Prochlorococcus marinus XMU1419: one gene and its partner. Each later gene encodes a partner of the first gene's protein in a complex. Links are inferred from orthologs where the notes say so. Each region holds a gene or a part of one and is shown in the gene's direction. Other genes may lie near its edges. The genes, in order: prmC and prfA.

Evidence for each region.
Region 2: the proteins of prmC (region 1) and prfA are in contact, whole or in part, in a crystal structure (PDB 2B3T), measured with the Escherichia coli proteins. The link is inferred for Prochlorococcus marinus XMU1419 from one-to-one orthologs.

What each region holds. Positions count from the first base shown.
Region 1 is NZ_JAAORO010000001.1:298,014-301,097, forward strand. The notes cover bases 238-2,988. They hold prmC (peptide chain release factor N(5)-glutamine methyltransferase), read left to right. Parts: upstream 238-1,053; coding sequence 1,054-1,923; downstream 1,924-2,988. Other genes in these bases: HA151_RS01625 (2Fe-2S iron-sulfur cluster-binding protein), read left to right, coding at 423-785; psbM (photosystem II reaction center protein PsbM), read left to right, coding at 890-1,042; HA151_RS01640 (L-threonylcarbamoyladenylate synthase), read left to right, coding at 1,946-2,527; minE (cell division topological specificity factor MinE), read right to left, coding at 2,843-2,988. In the rest of the region: psbB (photosystem II chlorophyll-binding protein CP47), read right to left, coding at 1-200; more of minE, read right to left, coding at 2,989-3,084. UniProt on the Escherichia coli protein: Methylates the class 1 translation termination release factors RF1/PrfA and RF2/PrfB on the glutamine residue of the universally conserved GGQ motif, i.e. on 'Gln-235' in RF1 and on 'Gln-252' in RF2.
Region 2 is NZ_JAAORO010000003.1:409,290-412,556, reverse strand. Bases 1-2,934 are described here. They hold prfA (peptide chain release factor 1), read left to right. Parts: upstream 1-887; coding sequence 888-1,982; downstream 1,983-2,934. Other genes in these bases: alr (alanine racemase), read left to right, coding at 2,570-2,934; HA151_RS08310 (HNH endonuclease), read right to left, coding at 1,995-2,552; rpmE (50S ribosomal protein L31), read left to right, coding at 599-859; rpsI (30S ribosomal protein S9), read left to right, coding at 175-585; rplM (50S ribosomal protein L13), read left to right, coding at 1-164. Also shown: more of alr, read left to right, coding at 2,935-3,267. UniProt on the Escherichia coli protein: Peptide chain release factor 1 directs the termination of translation in response to the peptide chain termination codons UAG and UAA.

The sequences.
Region 1 (3,084 bases):
GCCATGAAAGGCATAACATACATTCCCTGTCTCCACATTGGATTGAGAACAGCATCAGAAGGATCAAAAATGGCTAATTCATAAAGAGCCATTGAACCGGCCCAGCCGGCTAATAATGCAGTATGCATAAGATGCACCGCTAGTAGTCGACCTGGGTCGTTAATAACTACTGTGTGAACTCGATACCAAGGCAATCCCATCGGTTAATTTCTAGTAACTATGCTGAATAAACAGCTAAACAACACGATAGTAAGGGTTTTTTAGTCTTTGAGGGATTTTTGTAAATAAATTTATTTTCTTGCAAAAATTGGGCAAATTAGTTTGCATTACTGGAGTTACAAGGAATTTTTGACTAAAAATTGTTAATATTTTGGTCACAATTCTCAAAGTAAAACGCCAAAATAGGAAAAATAACAAAAAAAATGGCAACTATTAGATTCATCCGCGAAGGATTGGAGGTTCAATGTAATCCTGGAGAAAATTTGAGAGAACTGGTAATGAAAGAAAACTTACAACTATATGGATTAAAAGGAATTTTGGGAAATTGTGGAGGTGCAGGACAATGCAGTACTTGTTTTATTTCAGTTGAAGGTGGAAACAAAAATTCATTAAGTCCTATCACTTCTGTTGAAGAAGAAAAACTCAAAAATAGACCAGAAAATTGGCGACTTGCTTGCCAAACTTTAATTAAATCATCTGCAGTGATCTTAACAAAACCACAATCCCCTCCCTCAAATTTGGAAGAACTAAAAAAAATTAGCGAAAATAAAAAATTACCTAGATAAATTGTTTAAGACTGTTAATCAGTTTATAAAATTTGTTTATTTTTCCACTTTATTCCAAGTTATATGTCTATAGTCTTAGTACCTAATATTGAATTACCAATTAAATGGAAACAACTAACTTTGGATTCGTAGCTAGTCTTTTATTTGTAGGGGTGCCAACAATATTCCTTATAGGTTTATTTATTTCTACTCAAGATGGAGAAAAATCAAGCTTCTATTCTGATTCTAGTAAAGGTAGGCTTGGGCCAAAACGCTAATCTCATTATAGATGCTTTGCATTTCTGTAGAAGAATTTTTATTTTGGAAAAAAAAGCAACTCTCTAAAGGTGGTAATCAACAATCCTTTAGTGTTTTACTTGATTGTATAGGGGGTATAACGACTAGTGATTTAAATTTGACAATTTTAAATCCTAAGGGAAACTTATATTTAAAAAAAAACTTAGAATTTTTAGAATGTGTTTGGGATGATCATTTATTTAAATCTTGCCCAATTCAATACCTTTGTGAAACAACTTTTTGGAGAGACTTAAAATTAAAAGTGACAAACAAAGTGCTCATTCCCAGACCAGAAACAGAGCTCATAGTTGATATTGTCTTTAATATATTTCGAAAGAAGTCAGAAAAATTATTTTTTGCTGAATTAGGAACTGGATCAGGTGCTATAAGTATTGCGTTGGCATTGGCTTATCCATTGAGCGAGGGAGTGGCTACTGATATAGATCAAGATGCTTTAGAAATAGCCGCTAAAAATTATATAAATTCTTCTAAACACTCAAATTTGAAATTTTATTGTGGGAATTGGTGGTCACCTCTTGAAAGTTTTAAAGGAAAATTAGACCTTGCTATTTCAAACCCGCCATATATTCCTAATGAAACTTATGAAAAATTACCCAAAGAAGTTAAAAATTTCGAACCTAAAGTTGCTTTATTAGGCGGCGAAGATGGTTTAAAACATATCAGGGAAATAATACAAAAAGCACCATTATTTTTAAAAGAAAAGGGCTGGCTAATTTTAGAGAATCATTTTGATCAAAGTGAAAAAGTAAAACAACTACTTATTGAAAATAAATTTACATCAATAGAAATTGTGAAAGATCTTTCAGGTATTGGTAGGTTTACTATTGGAAGATATATATAAATATGAAAGTTTCATAATCTAAATGAATTTAATAGACTATAGATCCGCCATAAAAACTCTTAAAAGTGGTTTACCTATAATTTTCCCAACAGACACATTACCTGCGATTGGCTGCTTGCCAAAATTTTCAAATATTATTTATGAGTTTAAAAAAAGAGATAGAGATAAACCCCTAATTCTTATGGGATCTGAACATAAACAATTAATTGATTACGTTCACGAATCAGCTAAAGAAGATTACGAAAATATAGCTTCAAAATATTGGCCTGGAGCATTGACAATGGTTATTCCTGCTTCAGAAAAGCAGACTTCAATCCTCACAAGCAATGATCTAACTCTTGGGTTGAGGATTCCAAATTCATATATTGCTCAGTCTCTTATTAGAGAAACAGGCCCATTGTTAACCTCAAGTGCAAATATTTCAGGGTTTAAAGGATCGATTACAGTTGAAGGTATTGCTTTAGACTTCCCTTCTTTACAAATATTAAACCCTACCCCCTGGGAAAAAAGTAGTGGAAAAGCTAGTACTATTATATTTTGGAAGAAAAGCGGGGATTGGAGTTTAATTAGAGAAGGAGAAGTATTAGTTAGGGAATTGCATTAATGTTTTTATTATTATTTTTTGTTTTATTAATCCAATTTTTTACTTATTGGATATTTGAACCCTTGTCATCTTTTTTAGAGTATGTTCTCGAAATAAGATTGTTTCCTATCATTGCTCTGATAAGTTTAATCTTTTTATTTTCAGCAAAGAATATTGAACAGAATTAAATAAATCAAAATGCCGGCTAACAGATTTGAACTGATGACCTTCGCTTTACAAAAGCGCTGCTCTACCGCTGAGCTAAGCCGGCAATCTCTTTATCTTACAATTTGGTAGGGTCAATTATCAGTATTTTTTTAGCTTTTTTTAAATTTATTATTTTTTTATATTTTTATTAGCTTTATCAGTTTTATCAGTTTTTTTGAATTTTATTTCTCCTGAAATAGTTCTTTTGATTGGTAAATTTGCAACTAATGCAGTCATTCTATCCTCAGTCTCTAAACTTACTGCTACCTCTTCAAAATCAATTTCAACATATTTAGCAACAACATCAAGAATCTCTTTCCTCATTTTATCTAAAAGATCAGTTGTTAAGGAACTCATATCAACTCTGTCAT
Region 2 (3,267 bases), on another replicon or contig:
TTGAGTCTCTGCAAGAGAGAATTCCTGAAAGAATCATCGAGCAAGCTGTAAAGGGCATGCTGCCTCATAACTCTTTGGGAAGACAGCAATTTACAAAATTAAAAGTTTATAAAGGTCCTGATCATCCTCATGCTGCTCAGAATCCTGTATTATTAAATAGTTGAATTTATCAAAATGAATAGTCAAATAAAAAACAAAGCTGTTTATTGGGGGACTGGAAGAAGAAAAACTTCAGTAGCTAGAGTTCGCTTGATTCCAGGGAATGGACTAATAAAAATTAATGGTCGTTCTGGCGATGATTATTTAAACTTTAATCCTTTGCACTTAAATTCAATAAAAGCACCTTTGCAAACATTGGGCCTTGAAAATTCTTATGATATTTTGGTTAATGTTTTTGGAGGTGGATTGACTGGTCAAGCAGACGCTATCAAGCAAGGAGCAGCAAGAGCACTTTGCGAATTATCTCCTGACAATAGGAAACCACTCAAAACTGAAGGCCATCTCAGTAGAGACCCTAGAGCTAAGGAAAGAAGAAAATATGGTCTTAAAAAAGCAAGAAAAGCTCCTCAATTCTCTAAACGTTAAAGGAATTTAAATCATGCCAAAATCAGAAATTCATCCAAAATGGTATCCAAATGCAAAAGTTATTTGTAACGGTGAAGTCGTTATGACTTGTGGTTCGACACAACCTGAATTACATGTTGATGTATGGAGTGGTAATCATCCCTTCTTCACTGGAACTCAGAAAATTCTTGATACAGAAGGTAGGGTTGATAGGTTTATGAAAAAATATGGAATGGGTTCAGCTAATTCAGCCACATCAAAAGAGCAAAAAGAAGAAAAAGACTCTAAAAAATAAAACTTTCAAAAATTAAGCACAATTTCAATTGGAATACTCAACATTAATTGCAAGGTTGAAAACTGCTTCAGAAAGTTTTGAAAATTTGGAAGTGCAGCTTGCAGATCCGGATATAGCTAATGATCCAAAAAAATTAGAATCAATAGCAAGAGAAAGGTCAAAATTGGAACCTTTGGTTATAGATTTTAATAAGTTGCTTGATACTGATAAAGAGATCGAAGATTCAAAAAATCTACTAAAAGAGAATAGAAATGACAAAGAAATGGAATCTTTGATTAATGAGGAGTTAATAAATTTAGAAGAATGTAAGAATGAACTGATTCAAAAAACAACTATCGCATTATTGCCAAAAGATCCAAGAGATGAGCGAAGTGTTATGTTGGAAATCAGAGCTGGTGCTGGAGGGAACGAGGCTTGTATCTGGGCGGGTGATTTAGCAAGAATGTATGAAAGATATGGACAAAAAATTGGATGGTCTGTAAAACCTGTTAGTGCTTCCGAGTCAGATATGGGAGGATTTAAGGAGTTAGTCATTTCCGTTAAGGGAGATTCTGTATATAGTCAACTTAAATTTGAGGCTGGCGTACATAGAGTCCAAAGAGTTCCAGCCACTGAATCTCAAGGTAGAGTCCATACCTCTACTGCTACAGTGGCTGTTATGCCTGAGGCTGATCCTGTAGAGGTTAAGATTGATCCAACTGATTTAGAGGTTGGAACAGCAAGATCAGGAGGTGCAGGGGGACAAAATGTTAATAAGGTGGAGACAGCTATTGATCTTCTCCACAAGCCTACAGGAATAAGAGTTTTTTGTACTCAAGAGAGATCACAATTGCAAAATCGCGAACGAGCAATGGAAATTTTAAGAGCTAAATTATATGAAATTCAATTAAAAGAAGCTAATGCAAAAGAGAGATCACAAAGACTTTCCCAGGTTGGTACGGGTGATAGGAGTGAAAAAATTAGAACTTATAATTTTAAAGATAATAGGACAACTGATCATAGATTAGGTTCTAATTTTTCACTAGAGCCAATTCTTGCTGGGCAATTGGACGAAGTAATTGATGCATGCATAGCTCAAGAACAAAAAAGAATGATGGAAGATTTTAATAACGAAGTAAATTAAGATTTTATTTTTTTAAATTGCAACTCCTATTACGTATTTACTCCATTCTTTATGTCTGCCAGAGTCAATTTGTCTGGTAGCCTCAAAATTGAGATTACTAAGTGGACGATAAGGCTTTCGTTTTAGAGGCATATTTGCCTCTTCTGGGGTTCTGTTACCTTTTTGTACATTACATCTGAGACATGCTGTAGTTACATTTTCCCAGTTGTCAGTTCCACCTCTGCTTCTCGGCAAAACATGATCTATTGATAGGTCACTACCCCTGTAATTACAGTATTGGCAAGCATTATTATCTCTCAGAAGAATATTTTTTCTTGTTAAAGAAACCTCTCTAAATGGTACTTTTACGTAATAACGAAGTCTTATAACTGTCGGCAATTTTGTTCCGCTATGTATTGAATAAGATTTATCTTCCTCTAAGCTTTCTGCTTTACCTTTGATCATTAAAATGACAGCTCTTCTCCAAGAAGTGATGTTTAAAGGTTCATAAGATGCATTTAAGACTAGAGTCTGGCCCATGCCAAAATAGGAATTACATGTCATGCTAACTGTATATTTCAATAAGCGCATTTATTTGTGCAAATTTAATGCAAATTCGGCAAATTAATCAGGGATTTAATTTTGATAAATATCCAACTTTTAATCAAGATATAAATCCAAAACAAAGAGCATGGATAGAGGTTAAAGGCAAAGCACTTGAAACAAATGTAAAGCAGTTAAGAAAAAAGCTAAGTAAAAATTGTCAATTTATGGCGGTTGTCAAAGCTGATGGATACGGTCATGATGCAAAAGTAGTTTCTGACTACGCTATTAAAGGTGGAGCTTCGCAATTAGGGGTTGCTACTTTAAAAGAGGGGATTAAGCTTCGTTCTTTTGGAGTTAAAAAACCAATTCTTATTCTAGGAAATCTTTATACAAAAAGAGATTTAATAATAGCTTTTAAAAATGATCTTATGCCAACTATCAGTAGTATAAGAGAGTGTTTAATTTGCAATAATATCGGGAAGAACGTTGGGTTGAAATTTTCCTTACATCTTAAGGTTGATACCGGAATGTCAAGATTAGGATTCGAATTAAATAAATTTGTACAGCAATTTGAAAAGATTATATCTTTTGAGAATATTTCAATAGAAGGAATATATAGTCATTTATCTTCTGCAGATGAAAATAACGTACTTGATCCTAAAAGTGTTACTCAATTACAAAGACTGAAGTTTAATAAATTATTAAAGCAGATTAATCTTGATAGAAATAATAAAATTAAGATTCATTTGGCTAATTCTGC